Regions from separate parts of the Undibacterium sp. GW821-FHT07F11 genome, predicted to be linked through region 2. Evidence: predicted binding sites of a transcription regulator. Region 2 holds the regulator's gene; each other region holds the start of a gene.
What was found. Region 2 encodes sigma-54, which starts transcription at its own class of promoters, with help from an activator protein. Its sites were predicted from a motif close to TGGCANGNAANCTGCTTT; they were not measured.

Region 1 (5,089 bases), on a different contig from region 2:
ACTTTTGCGGACAGGTGTTACACTTTGCAGATTCGCCAATTTTGACTCTTTTTGCCCATGAAATTCTGTTCTGAATGCGCGTCCCCGGTGGTCTTGCAAATCCCTGTTGATGATACTCGCGAGCGTTTTGTTTGCCCGGCATGTGGCATTATCCATTATCAAAACCCGAAGATGGTGGTGGGCTCTATTCCTGTATGGGAAGAAGATGGTGTCACCAAGATCTTATTGTGCAAACGTGCAATAGAACCGCGCCTGGGTTTCTGGACCTTGCCTGCAGGTTTCATGGAAAATTATGAGACCACGGCGCAGGCAGCGCAACGTGAGACTGAAGAAGAAGCTGGTGCCAATATCAAGTTGCATGAGCTGTTCTCTATTTTGAACGTGCCGCATGTACATCAGGTGCATTTGTTTTACCGCGCTACCTTGCTGGATTTGAATTACGCGGCGGGTGTTGAGAGCCTGGAAGTAGCATTATTCACTGAAGAGCAAATCCCCTGGGATGATATCGCATTCCCCACCATAGGCCATACACTGAAGTTCTTCTTTAAAGACCTTGCAAAGGTCAAGGATGGCGGGCGCTTCCAGATGCATGAGCATGATATTTTCAAACCCATGCTGCATGATTGAAACGAAACTGGCCGGGCTTGCATCAAAAAATGGGCGACGTTTTTTATCGCCCATTTTTTTCGTCATTATTTGCGTCATCACCAACTGGTTTCGCGTTCGGCAGTCGATGAGATTTTGTGTATAGCCAAATCTGCACCTTCAAATTCTTCTTCAGGATCAAGGCGTATGCCTATGAGTTTTTTCAGGCTGGCGTAGATGATGTAGCCGCCGACAAAGGCAATTGCAACGCCCATAATGGTGCCCAGCAATTGCGACATGAAGCTGACGCCACCGAGGCCACCCAAAGACTTTAATCCAAAGACACCAGCAGCTATACCACCCCAGGCACCGCACAGACCATGCAGGGGCCAGACGCCCAGTACATCATCGACCTTCCATTTGTTTTGTGTCCAGGTGAACATCCAGACAAAGATGGCGCCAGCTATCCCACCAGTGACCAGTGCGCCCAGCGGATGCATGAGGTCAGAACCGGCACAAACTGCCACCAGGCCAGCCAGGGGGCCGTTGTAGACAAAGCCTGGGTCATTCTTGCCGAGGATAAAGGCTACCAGCGTGCCGCCAACCATGGCCATCAGCGAGTTCATGGCAACCAGGCCATTCATTTTGTCCAGAGTTTGCGCGCTCATGACATTGAAGCCAAACCAGCCCACTGTGAGTATCCAGGCACCCAACGCCAGGAAAGGGATACTCGATGGCGGGTGGGCTGCAATTGCACCATTCTTCATATAGCGGCCACGGCGTGCGCCCAGCAGCAATACGGCGGGCAAGGCTACCCAGCCGCCAAAAGCATGCACGACGACGGAACCGGCAAAATCATGAAACTCTTCAGAGAACATCACTTTCAGCCATGCCTGTATCCCAAAACGCTGGTTCCAGGCTATGCCTTCAAAGAAAGGGTACAAGACGCCGACCAGCAAGGCTGTGGCAATCAGTTGCGGATGAAATTTTGCCCGCTCGGCAATCCCGCCTGAGATAATGGCGGGAATGGCAGCGGCAAAGGTCAACAAGAAAAAGAACTTGACCATTTCAAAGCCGTTTTTGGCAACCAGCACCTCGGCACCGGAGTAGAACTGCACACCATAAGCAATGGTATAACCGACAAAAAAGTAGGCGATGGTGGATACGGCAAAATCAACCAGTATCTTGACGAGGGCATTGACCTGGTTTTTCTTGCGCACGGTGCCTAATTCTAAAAACGCAAAGCCAGCATGCATTGCTAGTATCATGATTGCGCCAAGCAAGATAAATAAAGCGTCAGTGCTGCTATTTTGTGCATTCATGCAAAATATCTCCCAATATGAGTGCAAATTTGTATCAAAGGTGCATTGATAAAGCAAAATACATTCCAATTTAGTGCAAATTGATAAGTGATTGATTTAATGCGATTTTTAGAAACTGATTATTTGATAAGCAAGTTTGATGCACTGAAATATGGCGTCTTTTTGGTGCAAGCTGTAATGGGGGTCGTGTGATCCCCTGGTTGGAAACGAATAGCCCCTTTCCCCATCCCAGCACTGCGCTGACAGAAAAAGATGGTGCGGCGGGTTTGCTGGCGGCAGGCGCAGACTTGTCGGCAGAGCGCCTGCTATATGCCTACAAGAATGGCATCTTCCCCTGGTTTTCTGATGGGCAACCTATCTTGTGGTGGTCTACCGACCCGCGCATGGTCTTGCAGGTGCAGAATTTCAAAATATCACTCAGCTTGAAGAAGCGGCTGCGCCAAATCAGCAAAGACCCACGCTGGGAAGTCCGCTTTGATACTGCCTTTGAAGATGTCATGCGCGCCTGCGCCGCGCCGCGCGGTGAAGAGCATGGCACCTGGATTTCTGAAGATATCGTCGCGGGCTATTGTGACTTGCACAAGTTGGGATATGCTCATTCGACCGAGGTATGGCTGGACGGTGAACTGGTGGGTGGCGCCTACGGCGTCTGCATAGGCCGGATGTTTTATGGTGAGTCGATGTTTGCCAGGGTCACGGATGCGTCAAAAATAGCCTTGGCACACCTGGTATTTTTCTTGCGTGAACATGGGGTGAAAATGTTAGACTGCCAGCAAGAGACGGCACATTTGGCATCTCTGGGCGCAAAAGCGATCAGCAGAACCGAGTTTTTGCGCTGGGTAGAACATGCCAGTGTCTTGCCAGCGATTAGCAATTGGACCATAGTCAACAAGATCAGCCCGTGACCCAGCTTAACGAACTCCCCTTCGCCAGCATACAGTTTTATGCGACAGCGCCCTACCCTTGCAGTTATCTGGAAGGCTTGCAGGCGCGTTCGCAAGTGGCCACGCCTGCGCATCTGATTAATGCAGATGCCTATTCGGAGCTGGTGAAGAGTGGTTTTCGCCGTAGCGGCATTTTCATTTACCGGCCGCATTGTGATAACTGCCAGGCTTGTACACCGGTGCGCGTGCGTGTCAATGAATTTGAAACCAACCGCAGCCAGCGCCGTGCCTGGAAGAAGCATGGCAATCTGCATGCCCGCGTCAGCAGTCTCAGTTATGTGCATGAGCACTATGAGCTGTATCAACGCTATCAGGGTGAACGTCACTCTGGTGGAGGCATGGACAATGACAGCCGTGACCAGTATGCGCAGTTCTTGCTGCAAAGCCGGGTGAATACCCGTTTGGTTGAGTTCAGGGATGATAAAGATGTCTTGCGCATGGTCAGTATCATTGATGTGCTGACGGATGGCTTGTCGTCGGTGTATACCTTTTATGACCCGGATGATGCAACTGCATCCTACGGTACTTACAATGTCTTGTGGCAGATAGAGCAAACACGCTTGTTAAAGCTACCTTATGTCTATCTGGGTTACTGGATCGCTGCCAGTCCCAAGATGGCTTACAAAACGAATTTCCGCCCCCTTGATGCCTTGATGCAGGGGCGCTGGCAGACTTTGCGGGAGCTGTGAGGCTCTTCCTGTCTGTCTCTCAAATTTTATTTTCAACTTTTCTTCCTCAGCTATTTACATGTCTGCAAAACTTCTTTACTCCCTGATCCGCCCTGCCCTGTTTGCCATGGATCCGGAAAATGCCCATCACCTGACCTTACCTGCTCTGCAACGTGCCAATAAACTAGGCCTGGGTGGATTGCTGGGCAATAAACCTGCAGAAGATGCGCGCACTGTCATGGGTGTGCGCTTTCCCAACCCAGTAGGCCTGGCCGCCGGTCTGGACAAAGATGGAGCTTATATTGATGGACTGGCTGCAATCGGTTTTGGCTCCATAGAAATTGGCACGGTCACGCCACGTGCGCAGGCTGGCAACCCCAAGCCACGCATGTTTCGCCTGCCACAGGCAGATGCGATCATCAACCGCATGGGCTTTAATAATGGCGGCGTTGATGCCTTTGTGAAAAATGTGCAGGCATCACGCTTTTATCAGGACAAACAAGGCGTGCTTGGCCTCAACATCGGCAAGAATGCCGATACGCCTATAGAACGTGCTGCCGAAGACTACCTGCACTGCCTGGCCAAGGTTTATCCTTATGCCAGCTATGTGACGGTGAATATTTCTTCCCCCAATACCAAGAACCTGCGCCAGTTGCAGGGGGCGACTGAGCTGGATGCCTTGTTGTCGCAACTGAAGGAAGCACAGCAAAAACTGGCTGATGAGCATAAGCGTTATGTACCTGTTGCACTGAAGATTGCGCCTGATATTGATGCAGAACAGATCAAGACGATAGGCGAAGCCCTGCTGCGTCACAAGATAGATGGCGTCATTGCCACCAATACCACCATCACCCGCGACGCCGTACAGGGCTTGCCACATGCAGAAGAAACTGGCGGCCTGTCTGGCAAACCCGTGTTTGAATTATCCAACCGCGTGATCCGTGCCTTGAAGGCAGAACTGGGTAATGAGTTACCCATCATCGGTGTGGGCGGGATTTTTTCTGGTGCAGATGCAGTGGCTAAAATGCAGGCAGGTGCGGCACTGGTACAAGTGTATTCTGGCCTGATTTATCAAGGCCCCGCATTGGTAAAAGACTGCGCTGATGCATTGCGCGCACATAAATAATTTATCTATACCATCATGAAAAAAATTTTACTTGGCAATAGCCAGCTGAATGTATCCACCGTCTGCCTGGGCACCATGACCTTTGGTGAGCAGAACACCGAGGCAGAAGCGCATGAGCAGCTTGATTACGCATTGGAGCGCGGCATCAACTTTATTGATACTGCAGAGATGTATCCGGTCATGCCGCGCGCGGCAACGCAGGGCAAGACCGAGCAATATATAGGTAGCTGGATAAAAAATTCCGGCAAGCGTAGCGAGATCGTGCTGGCCACCAAAGTTGCCGGCCCTTCACGCGGCATGGGCTGGATACGCAACGGCGAAAATGACTTGAACGAAAAGAACATTCGCGCCGCCATAGAAACCAGTTTGCAACGCCTGCAAACCGACTATGTCGATCTGTATCAATTGCATTGGCCCAGCCGCAATGTCCCTATCTTTGGACAA
Region 2 (5,089 bases):
TATTCCCATGGTGGCAGCAATGGGTGAGAAGGATGAGAGTGTGCCGATAGAATCAGGACATGCCTTGCGGGATTACTTTTTGAAGCATCCGGAAAAAGATTTTCAGTTCGTGGAATTTCCAGGTGCCAGTCATGGTTTGAAGACTGCGAGGAGGAATGGGGCGCAGGAGTTTATTGCGGGGTTGGCTGGATGGTTTAAGGGGGATAAGAAGGCGTTTGAGTTGAAGTGATTGCAGATATGCATAACAGGCTGCTCAGCCTTGGATTTTATGGCAATCTTATTCACGTCATTCCTGCGTAGGCAGGAATCTAGCGGCGTTCGTGGTATGCCGTGTTGTTTGTTGAATATTGCACTTTGACTAAAGCGATTGCCCTTCGTAGAACCAAGCCGGGTCTCGGCCCGGCAGCCGAAATTCTTTCTTTGCGTCGCCAAAGAAAGAATTCAAAGAAATGCGACCCAGCGTCGTCGCCCCTGCGGGGTGCCCGTTTGTGCAGTACAAAAAATGGGAAATGCCCGAAACTCGCTACACTCAAACACGGGCATTTCTTGATCCATTTTCTGTACTGCACAAACGGCGTCGACACATGGGAACTGCAGAAAGTCAAAAACAACCCCAAAGTCAAAATCAACGTCAATACGACCTTGATCTAATTTTTAGATATACGATTGATCAAACTCTGATCAGTCAGTCTTTCAACTCAAGCTTCCAAATACCGCAAAGGATGCGCATGAGCAGGCCAGGCTTCAGCAAAGAATCCTGTCACTTGTTCCGTCGTCACTTCAGCCAATGTCGCAGGTGACCAGCGTGGTGCATTGTCTTTGTCTACCACCAGGGCCCGCACGCCCTCAAGCACTTCACCATGCTTGAAGCAATGGCGTACCATGTTTCTTTCCATGCGCAGGCAGGCCGATACTGTCATACCTTTACTGCGGCGCAGTTGTTCCAGTGTGACTGACATCAGTAGTGGTGAACGCTTTTGCATGGTGGCCAGGGTCTGCTGGGCGAAGTCGCTGTTGTCTTGTTGTAGTTTTTCACAGATCGCAGTAACGCTATCGCCTGCGAAAATGTCGTTGATGATGGCGTGTTGTGCAGCCAGTTTGCTGGTGTCCGGTTTTGCCTGGTCTGCAAAAGCCGCAGCAAAATCGCGTATTACCAGATGCAAGTCTGTGGCCGTACTTTCACTGAGCAAATTCATCAGTGCAGGTATTTCAGTTGTGGGAATATAGACATCCGCCAGCCCTGCATAAATGGCATCCGCAGCGGTGATGATTTCACCAGTCAATCCCAGGTAAGTACCAATTTCACCATCAGTACGCGACAGGAAATAACCGCCGCCCACATCAGGGAAAAGACCAATATTCACTTCCGGCATCGCCATCTTGGTACGCTCCGTGACGATGCGCAAACGACAGTCTTCACCTGCTTGCGCAATACCCATGCCACCACCCATGACCACGCCATTCATCAGCGCGATATAGGGTTTTGGGTAGAAATGGATTAAATGATTTAAGGCATATTCCTCGGTGAAAAAATCTTCCAGCAGGGCCGAGTCACCTCTGGGTGTGGCAGTACCAACGTCATAGAAGAAACGGATATCACCACCAGCACAAAATGCCTTCTCGCTGCTGCTATGGATAAACACCGCACGCACATTCTGATCATCCTGCCAGGCCAGCAAGGTCGTCGTCAGCGCTCTTACCATATCGAGAGACAGCGAGTTCAGCGCTTTGGGCCTGTCCAGGGTGATATAGCCTATATTGTTCTTGACGGAGGTGAGGACAAATTCGCTCATAATGGTTGACTATGCAGGGTAGAGGATGAAGCTGCTATTTTAACTTTGTCAGGCTTGGTCGTCACGGGGTGTCTATGCTTATGAGGAAATAGCGTAAGGACTGCATGCTCGTTGCTGTTGTTTTTGACGTTAGCAGTTCCCATGTGTCGACGCCGTTTGTGCCGTACAGAAAATGGATTAAGAAGGACCGCTGTTTGAGCGAAGCGAGTTTCGGGCCTTCCCATTTTTTGTACAGCACAAACGGGAACCCCCTTCAGGGGGCGACGACGCCTGGGTCGCCTTTCTTTGAATACGTTCTTTGGCGACGCAAAGAAAGTATTTCGGCTGCCGGGCCGAGACCCGGCTTGTATCCACGGAGGGCAAACGTTTTAGTCAAAGTGCCACTTGCAACAAGAGCCACGGCATATAACGAACGCCGCTGGATTCCAGCTAAAAGCACGCTGGAATGACGGTTATTATGTGTACGGATTGTCGCAGGGCAATTCAATTAATGATTGAGGTAAATCATTAAATCAAAACCAATCACCCAACAAAAAGGACGCCTTCTAGCGTCCTTGTTTTGGATGTCCACAACCCTGTTCGGGTAAGGACTGGGGTCTTTATGAAGCCGATGCCGGATCAGGTATGTGCTTGATGGCGTCGTGCTGATGGTCTTGCATTTTATCTTTATGCTTGATGACCTGGCGATCCAGTTTGTCTACCAGTGCATCAATGGCTGCATACAGATCATGCGCCAGACTTTCAACGTGGATATCTTTACCGCTGATATGCAAATTAATGTCGGCTTTGTGTCGTTTTTCCTTTTCCCGGAGCTTGTCCACCGTCAGGATGACGGCGATATCAATGACCTGGTCGAAATGCCGCCTGATACGTTCTAGTTTGGTATGTACATATTCACGAATTGCAGGAGTTACTTCGACGTGGTGTCCACTGATGGTGAGATTCATACTGTGCTCCTATAGTGATGTTACTTGCTGTAACGATAAGCTCCTGGCATTTATTTGCCTTGAGCTAAATCATATATAGCAATTCAAACCGTGATTACAAGGACTGCTTACAAAGATTTACGCAAACTCACTGGGGGGATTTTGAGGGCTTCACGGTATTTGGCAACTGTCCGTCGGGCAATTACCATGCCCTGTTCACCCAGCATGTCTGCAATTTTGCTATCAGAGAGTGGGCTTTTCTGGTCTTCTGCTCCTATCAGCTGCTTGATGAGTGCACGTATCGCGGTGGAAGATGCTTCACCCCCTGTTTCCGTCGCGACATGGCTGCCGAAAAAGTACTTCAACTCAAACATGCCATGTGGGGTCAACATGTATTTTTGGGTTGTTACACGTGAGATAGTGCTCTCGTGTAATCCTAGTGTATCAGCAATTTCGCGCAAAACAAGGGGGCGCATGGCAACAGCACCGTGCGTGAAAAAATTGCGTTGCCTTTCGACTATCGCTTGTGCAACGCGCAATATGGTCTCGAAGCGTTGCCGCATATTCTTGATGAGCCAGCGTGCTTCCTGTAGTTGCGCACCCATGCCTGCCTCGCCGCGATTTTGCTTCATGATGTTGGCATACATACTGCTTACCCGCAGCCTGGGCATGACATCCTGATTCAGCATGACTTGCCAGCCGTTACCGGATTTTCTGACGATGACGTCTGGTACAACATAGTCAGATTCATCGGCAGCAAAAGCGATGCCGGGTCTGGGTTTGCACATACGGATGACCGTTTGTGCATCGCGCAAATCTTCGTCATCACAGTCGAGTATTTTCTTGAGTTTTGTGAAATCTCTTTGCGCAAATAAACTCAGTTGCGTTTCAACAATTTGCAACGCCAGCCTGCGCGTGACAAAAGCAATCTTGGGCAAGCGCCTGATTTGCAGTGCCAGGCATTCTGAAGGGCTGCGCGCACCAACACCGGCAGGGTCAAAGCTCTGCAGCATGTTCAGGGCAAAAGCCAGTTCTTCTGGTTCTACGAACAATTCCAGTGGCAAACTGGCATGTATTTCATCCAAGGTTTCAGTCAGGTAACCGTTGCTGTCAAGCGCATCTATCATCAGCTCGACCAGGGCTCGGTCACGCGGCTCGCGCAGGTTCAGGCGCATCTGTTCCAGCAGGTGTTCACGCAGGGTGACATGGGCTGCGCCCAGTTGTGGGCGGCCATCTTCATCATCGCCAGACTTGCTGCCATGCTGCACGTCATCAAAACCCCAGTCTTCTTCACTGGAGGTGGTGCTGTCATTGCTGATGACGGTTTCAGCATCAGCCGCCGCAGGTTCTGCAGACTTGTCGCTGTCGTCTCTTGCTGCGGGTGCTTCCATGCCAGCATCGGCAGAGGTGCTGCTGGTATTGATGGCACCGTCTGCCAGCAGGCGCACGGCGTGATCAAGTGGGTCATCGACGCGCTCCAGCATGGGATTGTCGGTCAGCAGCGTCTCCAGCTCCTGATGCAATTCCAGAGTCGATAACTGCAATAATCGTATTGATTGCTGCAATTGCGGCGTCAGGGCCAGATGTTGTGAGGTACGTAGTTGCAGGCTTTGTTTCATGATGATTCCCGTCACATCCGGAAGTGTTCTCCGAGATAAACGCGACGTACAGATTCATTTTGTATGATGTCGTCAGGCTTGCCACTGGCAAGTACCGCACCTTGGTTGATGATATAGGCGTGATCGCAGATGCCCAGGGTCTCGCGCACATTATGGTCGGTGATCAGCACACCGATGCCGCGTTCCTTGAGGAAGCGCACAATGCGTTGAATTTCGATGACGGCAATCGGGTCAACGCCAGCAAAGGGCTCATCCAGCAAAACAAAGCGTGGGTTGGTCGCCAGCGCGCGGGCAATTTCGACACGACGGCGTTCACCACCTGAGAGTGATAGTGCTTGGCTTTCACGTATCTTTTCTATCTGCAAATCTGCCAGCAGGGCATTGAGCCTTTGCTCAATTTTCTTGGCACCGAGATATTTGCCTTCACTGTCTTTTTGCAATTCGAGTACGGCGCGGATATTGTCTTCCACCGTCAGTTTGCGGAATACCGAAGCTTCCTGGGGCAGGTAAGACAGACCCAGTACTGCACGCTCATGGATAGGCAGTTGCGAGATATTCACGTCATCAATCGTGATATCCCCGGCGTCGGAAGGCACCAGGCCCACGATCATGTAAAACGAGGTGGTCTTGCCTGCGCCATTCGGCCCCAGCAAACCCACCACCTCGCCACTTTTCAATAGCAGGGAAACATCGCGCACCACCTGGCGCGCGCCATAGCGCTTTTGCAGGCCCTTGACGAGCAAGGTGCTGC
Region 3 (5,089 bases), on a different contig from region 2:
GATTGCGGGGCAGTAACATTGTTCAGCAAAATCAAGCCGCATCATGCACAGGATGTGACTGGCGGTGATATAAAAATTCCAGCACTTCTGTACGGTAGGCTGCATATTGCGGATTTTGCGCCAGTGCCACACGGTCACGCGGTCTTTCCAGATCCACCTGCAAAATTTCACCTATGGTTGCAGCCGGGCCATTGGTCAGCATGACGATACGGTCTGACAGCAAGACTGCCTCATCCACATCATGGGTCACCATGACCACAGTTGATTGGGTCTTGGCGACGATCTTCAGCAATTCATCTTGCAGATGCGCGCGCGTCAGGGCGTCAAGGGCACCGAAGGGCTCATCCATGAGCAAGACTTTTGGTTCTATTGCCAGTGCGCGGGCGATGCCCACACGCTGCTTCATGCCACCGGAAATTTCATTTGGACGTTTTTTCTCTGCATGCGTCAAACCCACCAGTGACAAGGCTTGCATGGTACGTTTTTGCAATTTCGTACCATTCTCGGTCGCGCCAAACACTCTTTCTACCGCCAGGAAGACATTTTCATAGCAGGTCAGCCAGGGCAATAAAGAATGATTCTGGAACACTACGCCGCGTTCTGGTGAGGGGCCAGAAATTTCTCGGTTGGCACATAGCAGAGTACCGGAACTGGCATTGGTCAAACCAGCAAGCAAATTCAGCAGCGTCGATTTGCCACAACCGGAATGACCGATCAACGTAATGAATTCGCCTTTTTTGACATTCAGATTGATATCGCGCAGTGCATGGAAACTACCCTTCCTGGTATTGAAGACCATTTCAACCTGATTGATCTGTATGTACTTGTTATCGATTTCATTCATGATCATGTCCCCACATCTTCATAAGTAAAGGCGCGTGCTATTGCCACCAGGATTTGTTCAAGTATCAGCCCCACCATACCTATGACGACGATGGCAATGATGATATGCGGCACGTTCAGATTATTCCATTCATCCCATACCCAGAAACCGATACCTACGCCCCCCGTCAGCATTTCTGCAGCGACAATCACCAGCCATGCCGTACCTATCGCCAGTCTGACACCGGTCAACATGTATGGCAGCACTGAGGGTAATAAGATGCGCGTAATGATTTTCCATTCGGATAAATTAAGCACACGTGCGACATTCATATAATCTTGCGGCACACGCTGCACACCGATCGCGGTATTGATGATCATGGGCCAGATCGAACAGATAAAGATAGACCAGATTGCCGCCGGATGAGCCGACTTGAACACCAGCAAACCTATGGGCAGCCAGGCCAGCGGTGAGACTGGTTTCAAGAGACTGATGATGGGATTGAACATGCCGGATAAAAACTTGAAACGGCCTATCAGAAACCCCAGCGGTATGCCCACGGCTGCGGCCAGGCCAAAGCCGACCGCCACGCGTTTCAGCGAAGCATAAATATTCCAGCCTATGCCCTGGTCGTTTGGTCCCTTTTGGTAAAAGGGGTCAGAGAATACCTTGATGGCTTCCTGCAAAGTCACCCATGGTGAAGGGAAAGTCGTGTTCCTCACAGCGATGATTTCCCAAATCAGTATCAGCATGCCTATGCCAAATAAAGGCGGCAACACACTCAAAAAAAAGGGCCGGAACGAGCGTGGCTTTTTTTCTGCTCTGGGTTTTATTTTCTTAGCCACGTTAACTTCCGTCACTGTTGTTGCTGCGCTGGCTGCAGTGTCTTCCGCGTCTGCTGCAGGCATTGCACCATGTACCAAGGTATTCATAGCGACTCCTCAAGCCTTGATTTTGAAAGAAGCTGCATAGGCAGCCGGGTTCTTGCCATCCCAGACGGTACCGTCCATGAGCTTGCTGCTGCGCATGACATCCTTGGGAACGGATACCTTGGCCATGGTCGCTGCATCCTTATACACATCGATACGGTTGACAGCTTTCGCCACTGCCAGATAATCAGGATCAGCCTTGAGCAAACCCCAGCGTTTATGCTGGGTCAGGAACCACATGCCATCTGACAAATAGGGAAAATTCACCGCACCGTCGTTAAAAAATTTCATGTAGTTAGGATCGTCCCAGGTCTTGCCCAGTCCATTTTGATAGCGCCCCAGAATGCGCTGATTGATGACATCGACCGAGGTATTGACATAGGACTTGTCGGCGATGGTTTCTGCCATCTTGGTCTTGTTGGACAAGGATGCATCTATCCAGCGGCTGGCATCGAGGATCGCGGCGACAACGGCACGCGCAGTGTTGGGATATTTCTGTACGAATTCAGAAGTGGTACCCAATACTTTTTCCGGATGATCTTTCCAGATGTCTTGTGTAGTCGCTGCCGTGATGCCTATGCCATCAGCAATTGCACGGTGGTTCCAGGGTTCGCCTACGCAATAACCATCCATATTACCGACCCGCATGTTCGCCACCATTTGTGGCGGCGGTACGGTAATGACCTTGGCGTCTTTCATTGGATTAATGCCATGCGCAGCCAGCCAATAGTAAAGCCACATGGCGTGGGTGCCTGTAGGGAATGTCTGGGCGAAAGTATATTCACGCTTGTCGCTTTGCATCAGCTTGGCCAAACCGGCACCATCTACTGCACCCTTCTCTGCCAGTTTTTTTGAGAGCGTAATTGCCTGACCGTTATTATTCAGCGTCATCAACACGGCCATATCTTTTTTATTGCCGCCTACACCCAGTTGCACGCCATAGATCAGGCCATACAGTACGTGAGCAGCATCCAGTTCACCATTGACCAGTTTGTCACGCACACTGGCCCACGAAGATTCTTTGGTCGGGATGATTTTGATACCATATTTTTTGTCAAAACCCAGCACCGACGCCATCACCACCGAAGCACAATCGGTGAGAGGGATAAAGCCGATATGCACTTCTTCTTTTTCCGGTTTGTCTGATCCTGCAGCCCATACTCCGCCTGTACTCAAGCCCATGATACCTGCCCCACTTGCCAGTGCAGCAGTTTGCAAGAAACTGCGACGTTTGAAATTCGGTTCATTTTCTTCCTGCGTCTTGATGAGGTTGATAGAAGTTTCCTGATTCGACATGTCTGCACTCCAGCTAAAGTAATTTCTATAATGAAAAAAGGTGTCGTCCCATTACGGATAAACCGTATGGAAAGACACCTTTGTCTTGTGAGGTGACCGCCGTTAGTCAAGCTCACTTGTTTTCTTAAGTACCAGCTTTGGCACTTTCTTTTGATACAGCAATTGCCGTGCCAGCTCAAACACAAGGACTTATATCCTCAGACCAGCCCTGTGAAACAAAACTCCCTTAAAAATCCACATCTGATTCGCACCTAAATGACGCAACGCACCATTTTCACGCACAAATCTGGACTTACCCCCCAAGTAAATCAGCTACATCCAGCATGCGCTGCGCCAGATCAACCAGCTTGAGGTTTTTTTCCATTGCTTGCTTGCGCATTTTTTGATAAGCCTCGTTTTCCGACAGATGATGACGTTCCATCAACAAACCCTTGGCCCGCTCTATGGTTTTGCGCTCATGCAACTTGGCTTTGGTATCAGATAATTCACTGCGCAGTTTTTGATCTGCATTGAAGCGTGCCATCGCAACATCAAGCACAGGCTTGATGCGCTCGGACTGCAAACCAGCAACGACATAAGCAGAAACACCGGCTTCCATTGCTGCAGCCATATTCGACTGATTGCCATCTTCAGTGAACAAGACGATGGGACGTGGTGCATCGCGGGTCAGCATGACCATGTGTTCAAGCACATCGCGTGAATCAGATTCGGCGTCAATGATGATCATATCGGGCTGCAACTGGGCGATGCGTTCACTCATATAAATATCGCCAGGAATAACGGCGATGATGTTATAACCCGCTTGCAGCAAGCCTATGCGCAAGGCGCGTGAACGCGCCAGTTGCGCCTGAGCATGCTCTTGCAACTCGTCTTCGCGCTGGATAACCGTATTCACCACCACGATCCGCAGACTGGGTGATGCCGGTGTTATCGCTTCGTCAGTATTTGCTTTGCCGCGCATTGATGGCCCATGCCAGATATAATTACGTATAAAAATCTTAGAACCTGCTTACGATCTTACTGCGCGAGCGTGATCGGGGCTCATGTGCTGCTCAAAATGCTCATGTACTAGAGTACATTCCGCTTTTTGTGCTGCTCTTCTCCCCGCTGACGCACGCTCGCTACAGATCGTAAACAGGTTCTTAGCAAGAATCGCACCAATCCCTGATCTGGCATGAAAGCATGCCAATAGCTTGCCTTCTTGCCATGCATATGTAATTGGCTCGTATTTCCCTTATTTAGAAACAGACATGATAGTTCTCGGCGTTGAATCCTCCTGTGACGAAACCGGCCTTGCCCTGTATGACACAGAGCGTGGCCTGCTTGCCCATGCACTGCATTCGCAAATCGCCATGCATCAGGAATATGGTGGCGTCGTGCCGGAACTGGCTTCACGCGATCACATACGTCGTGCCCTACCCTTGCTGACCGAGGTGCTGAATAAGTCAGATGTAGACAAACAAGCCATAGATGCCATCGCTTACACCCAGGGACCAGGCCTGGCCGGCGCCCTGCTGGTCGGCGCTTCGGTTGCCTGCGGCCTGGGTATGGCGCTGGATAAGCCTGTGCTGGGCGTCCATCATCTGGAAGGCCATCTGCTTTCCCCCTTATTGGCCAGCCAACCGCCTGAGTTCCCTTTCATTGCCCTGCTGGTATCTGGCGGACATACGCAGTTGATGCGTGTTGATGGCGTGGGCCGTTATCAGCTGTTGGGGGAAACCCTGGACGATGCAGCCGGTGAAGCTTTTGACAAGTCAGCCAAATTGCTGGGACTGTCTTACCCTGGTGGCCCGGCGATTTCGCGCATGGCAGAATTTGGTGACCCTGCGGCTTATCAATTCCCGCGCCCCATGCTGCATTCAAAAGACTTGAACTTCAGTTTCTCTGGTTTGAAGACAGCAGTACTGACGGTCGTCAAAAATCACCCTGCAAATATCTGTGAACAGGATAAAGCCAATATTGCACGCGGCTTTGTTGATGCCATCGTTGCCGTTCTGACGGCCAAATGCACGACTGCGATGAAGGAAAGTGGTTTGAAGCG
Region 4 (5,089 bases), on a different contig from region 2:
TTGCCGCCATAGGCAACTGCTTCTGGTATGGTGAAATGCTGACCGGCTTCCAGCCTTTTTTGCAGGGATGCACCGGCATGCCAGGTCGAGAGATAGTACAGGTAGTTTCTCTGATCAGGAGTGATGACCTGTGGGAAAAAGCGCGCCACGACGCGTTTTGCCAGCCATGCTTCATGCGCGAAGGCAGAGCGTTCTTGCGTATCGTTGGCCTTGTCCGGGTGCAGGGTTTTTAATACCAGTTGCCGGTGATGTGATGGTTCGCTGACACGATACAGTACCGTCGTCAGTGAAGTATGCATGACTTCTTCTATGGCATAACCGTCCAGGGTCTGGCCAGGCTTCATGCGCGGCGGCACGGGCAGGGCATGCAGCTCGCTGATGGCATCGCGCAGTTCACCTTCAGGCAAGGTCTCTACGCGTGCTATCACAGCGCTGCAATTATCTTGCGACCCTGCCTTTAGTGCGGCTGCACATAGTGCTTCGCAGGCGACTTCGCTGCCCAGGCTGCCTGCACTGACTTGCTTCAAAAAATCTGTCAGGTCATATTCGGTCAGGCTGGCCCAGATACCATCACAGGCCAGCAAAAAGACATCATTGACACGCAATTCACCCATGCCATGATCGATGACGAGGTGGCTGTCCAGGCCGATAGCACGGGTCAGGACATGCTGCATCTCTGGCCTGTCCCAGACATGGTCCTGGGTCAGTTTTTGCAGCACACCATCACGCAACAGGTAGCAGCGGGTATCGCCCACGTGGGCGCTGTAATACATGCGCCCCCGCAGGACCAGTGCAGTCATGGTGGTGGCCATGCCTGCCAGCTCACGACGCACTGAGCCTTGCTGCTGTACCCAGCTATTCATGGCAACCAGCACCTTGTCCAGCGCTGTTGTCACTTCCCAGGTATCGGGCGTGGCATAGTAATCGGTGAGCAAGCCACGCACTACATATTCAGCCGCTTCACGTCCGCCTTCATTGCCGGAGACCCCATCGGCTACGGCCAGTACCATGCCCTTGCAGGATAGCTCGGGTTCGCCCGGCGTGACCATGCCGACAAAGTCTTCATTGCGCGGGCGTAAGCCGGCGACGCTGTGATGTCCTGTGCTGACAGTCAGTGGCATATGCGATCGATTAAATTTTTGCTGTAGTCATGGCGGCGGAACCCCAGGTAGTGCGCCAGCGTTTCTTGACCAATGATAAACCCAGCAAGGCGACGATGGCGAGGCTGGCGAAAATTGACAAGCCTATTTGATAGCTACCAGTGATCTGACGTGAATAACCCATACTGGCAGCCAGATAAAAACCACCTATGCCACCGGCCATGCCGACCAGGCCAGTCATGACACCCATCTCTTTACGGAAGCGCTGCGGCACCAGTTGAAATACCGCACCATTACCTGTACCCAGTGCCAGCATGGCAACCACAAATACACATACCGCAGCAGTAGCCGATTGCAAACCTATGGCGGCAATGAACAGGAAGGCAGAAGCGATGCTGTACATGACAGACAGGGTTTTGATACCGCCGATGCGGTCGGCAATACGGCCACCCATGGGACGCACCAGCGAACCGGCAAAGACGCAGGCGGCAGTGAAATAACCAGCCGTCACTGGCGTTAAACCATATTGCGTATTGAAATAAATTGTCAAAGAGGATGCCAGGCCAGAAAAACCACCAAAGGTAACGCTGTAAAAGAACATGAACCACCAGGCGTCTTTGTCTTTCAAGACGGCCAGATATTCAGTCAGGGATTTGCTTGGTGCGTCTCCCGGTGCATCCTTGGCGAAAATCAGATAAACAGCCAGTGCTATAAATAAGGGGATCAGCGCCAGGCCAAACACATTTTGCCAGCCAAAGGCGATTGCCAATGCTGGTGCAAACAGGGCAGCAAAGGCGGTGCCAGAATTACCTGCACCCGCTATCCCCAGAGCAGTGCCCTGGTGTTCAGGAGGATACCAGCGTGATGCCAGCGGTAATGCCACGGCAAAGGCAGAGCCAGCGACACCAAGGATCACGCCGAGGAACAGTAGTTGTTCATACGTATGCAAATTACCCAGCCATGCCCAGCATAAGCCTATCAGTACGACGATTTGCCCTATCAAACCGGCTTTCTTGGGTTTTAAATGATCTACCAATACACCCATCACGATGCGCAATAGAGCGCCAGCTAATAATGGCGTAGCGACGATCAAGCCTTTTTGTGCCGCTGTCAGACCCAGGTCTTTGGAAATCTGGATGGCGAGTGGCCCCAACAATACCCAGACCATGAAACTCAGGTCAAAATAAAAGAAAGATGCCAATAGGGTGGGTGTGTGCCCGGCTTTCCAGAATGATGTTTTTTGCATGGTCGCTCCAATAGTGAACACGCATGCCACTTGCAAGGGACGTGCCATCAAAATGTGCATGCCTTTGCTCTGCTTTATGATTAAAAACAAAACTTACTGCGCGAAAATCGTGCGTCATCTGAATTAAATGGTGCAATGCACCAGAATGGCTTGGTTTTGTATGAGTGCAGTGAGGATTTTGGGCGCATGCTTCAATAAGTGGCATTGCTCTTGCTGCCAACAGAGGAATTCTCAGTTTTTCTTGGTGAAAACCGTATTAATGCGCAGTTAAATTGGTGCAGGCTTATAAAAACATTCTGCCTTTCCCTCTGATAAAAATGAACTGGCATTGCTCTTGCTTAGTGTCTGGGGAGACAAGCAAAGGAGCAGCCATGAAGAAACTTAAGCTAGTGATGGTAGGGAATGGTATGGCAGGTGTGCGTACCCTGGAAGAATTAATCAAGATCGCCCCCGACCTGTATGACATTACCGTATTTGGTGCAGAACCTTATGCCAATTACAACCGCATCCTGCTATCACCTGTATTGGCAGGTGAGCAAACCATCAAAGACATCATGCTCAATGATGTGGATTGGTATGAAGAAAACAATATCACTCTGCACCTGGGCAAAAAAATCGTCAAGATAGACAGGGCACGTCGCCTGGTGATAGCCGAAGATGGCACCCAGACTGAATACGACCGTCTGTTGCTCGCGACAGGTTCCACACCTTTCATGCTGCCCGTGCCTGGCAAAGACCTCAAGGGCGTGATTGCCTACCGCGATATTTACGACACCAATACCATGATAGAGGCGGCAGAAAAGCATACGCACGCTGTCGTCATCGGCGGTGGCCTGCTGGGTCTGGAAGCGGCAAATGGTTTGAAAATGCGCGGCATGAGTGTCTCTGTGGTGCATCTGCCTGGCTGGCTCATGGAGCGTCAGCTTGATCCCGTCGCTGGCAAGATGCTGCAAAAATCGCTGGAAGACCGTGGCCTGAACTTCCTGCTGGAAAAAAATACCGAAGCCATCATTGGTGATGATGCTGGTCATGTCAAATCCATACGCTTTACCGATGGCCTGGAAATCCCTGCACAATTGATCGTCATGGCAGTTGGCATACGCCCCAATACGGCGTTGGCAGAGTCTGCAGGCTTGTATTGCAATCGCGGCATCATCGTCAATGACACCATGCAGACTTATGACCCGCGCATTTACTCTGTTGGTGAATGCGTTAATCATCGCGGCACGGTATATGGCCTGGTTGCCCCTTTGTTTGAAATGGCCAAGGTCTGCGCCAATCACCTGGCGAATTTTGGGATTGGCCGTTACCAGGGTTCAGTCACATCCACCAAACTGAAAGTGACAGGCATCGATCTGTTTTCTGCCGGTGAATTCATGGGTGGCAAAGACACTGAAGAAATCATTTTGTCTGACCCTATAGGTGGTGTTTATAAAAAGCTGGTGGTGAAAGACGACAAGCTCATCGGTGCCTGTCTGTATGGTGATACCGTCGATGGCAGCTGGTATTTCAAACTGCTGCGCGAAGGCAAGAATATTTCCGAAATCCGTGACTCATTGATGTTTGGTGAATCAAATACCGGCGACGTTGGCCACGAAGGTCATACCAAGGCTGCCGCCATGCCAGACGAGGCCGAGGTCTGCGGCTGTAACGGTGTCTGCAAAGGCACCATCGTCAAGGCCATCAAGGAAAAAGGTCTGTTCACACTCGACGATGTGCGCAAGCATACCAAGGCATCGGCGTCCTGTGGTTCCTGTACTGGGCTGGTAGAACAGATCATCATGTTTACTGCCGGTGGTGATTATTCGACGGCGTCTAAAGTCAAGCCCATGTGCGCGTGTACTGATCATAGCCATCAGCAAGTGCGTGATGCCATCAAGGCCAACAAGCTGTTGACGGTCTCCGGCGTGCAGGAATTCATGGAATGGCGCACACCTAATGGTTGCTCCAGCTGTCGTCCGGCCATTAATTATTATCTGATTTCTACCTGGCCACGTGAAGCCAAGGATGATCCGCAATCACGCTTCATCAACGAGCGCTCGCATGCGAATATCCAGAAGGATGGTACTTACTCTGTTATCCCGCGTATGTGGGGCGGTGAAACCAATGCCAGTGAATTGCGCAGGATTGCTGATGTCGTCGATAAATTCAAGATACCGACAGTCAAGGTCACCGGTGGTCAGCGTATTGATTTGTTGGGTGTAAAAAAAGAAGACTTGCGCGCCGTGTGGCAAGACCTGGGCATGCCATCCGGTCTGGCTTATGCCAAGGGTTTGCGTACCGTGAAAACTTGTGTGGGCAGTGAATGGTGCCGTTTTGGTACGCAAAACTCTACCCTCATGGGACAACAGCTGGAACGCGAACTGGCACGCATGTATTCACCGCATAAGGTCAAGTTGGCGGTATCCGGCTGTCCGCGTAATTGTGCCGAGGCAGGTATCAAGGACGTTGGTGTCATTGGTGTTGATTCAGGTTGGGAAATTTATGTAGGCGGCAATGGCGGTATCAAAACCGAAGTCGCACAATTCCTGGTCAAACTGAAAACCCATGAAGAAGTCATGGAGTATACCGGCGCCTTCTTGCAACTGTACCGTGAAGAAGGTTGGTACCTGGAGCGCACCGTACATTACCTGGCCCGCGTCGGTTTGGATTATGTGAAGAAAATCATATTGGAAGACCACGAGCGCCGCAAAGACCTGTATCAACGTTTGCTGTTTGCACTGGAAGGTGAATCTGATCCGTG

Region 1: AC07OI_RS05310 (ammonium transporter) is a predicted target of sigma-54. The motif match lies at 1,958-1,975, and genes of this name have one in related genera.
Region 3: AC07OI_RS20870 (CmpA/NrtA family ABC transporter substrate-binding protein) is a predicted target of sigma-54. The motif match lies at 3,204-3,221, and genes of this name have one in related genera.
Region 4: AC07OI_RS20220 (nitrate/nitrite transporter) is a predicted target of sigma-54. The motif match lies at 2,376-2,393, and genes of this name have one in related genera.

The regions. Positions count from the first base shown of each region.
Region 1 covers NZ_JBWKQH010000002.1:345,451-350,539, forward strand. The annotation lists gene AC07OI_RS05305 (NUDIX hydrolase) at 58-627, shown strand; gene AC07OI_RS05310 (ammonium transporter) at 705-1,907, opposite strand; gene aat (leucyl/phenylalanyl-tRNA--protein transferase) at 2,096-2,812, shown strand; gene AC07OI_RS05320 (arginyltransferase) at 2,809-3,540, shown strand; gene AC07OI_RS05325 (quinone-dependent dihydroorotate dehydrogenase) at 3,599-4,645, shown strand; gene AC07OI_RS05330 (aldo/keto reductase) at 4,661-5,089, shown strand, end outside.
Region 2 covers NZ_JBWKQH010000012.1:52,408-57,496, forward strand. The annotation lists gene AC07OI_RS26235 (alpha/beta hydrolase family protein) at 1-229, shown strand, start outside; gene AC07OI_RS26240 (enoyl-CoA hydratase/isomerase family protein) at 699-1,793, opposite strand; gene hpf (ribosome hibernation-promoting factor, HPF/YfiA family) at 2,393-2,740, opposite strand; gene AC07OI_RS26250 (RNA polymerase factor sigma-54) at 2,848-4,338, opposite strand; gene lptB (LPS export ABC transporter ATP-binding protein) at 4,350-5,089, opposite strand, start outside.
Region 3 covers NZ_JBWKQH010000008.1:284,737-289,825, forward strand. The annotation lists gene AC07OI_RS20860 (ABC transporter ATP-binding protein) at 32-844, opposite strand; gene ntrB (nitrate ABC transporter permease) at 847-1,755, opposite strand; gene AC07OI_RS20870 (CmpA/NrtA family ABC transporter substrate-binding protein) at 1,765-2,934, opposite strand; gene AC07OI_RS20875 (ANTAR domain-containing response regulator) at 3,341-4,009, opposite strand; gene tsaD (tRNA (adenosine(37)-N6)-threonylcarbamoyltransferase complex transferase subunit TsaD) at 4,299-5,089, shown strand, end outside.
Region 4 covers NZ_JBWKQH010000008.1:118,328-123,416, reverse strand. The annotation lists gene AC07OI_RS20225 (bifunctional protein-serine/threonine kinase/phosphatase) at 1-1,121, opposite strand, end outside; gene AC07OI_RS20220 (nitrate/nitrite transporter) at 1,132-2,346, opposite strand; gene nirB (nitrite reductase large subunit NirB) at 2,718-5,089, shown strand, end outside.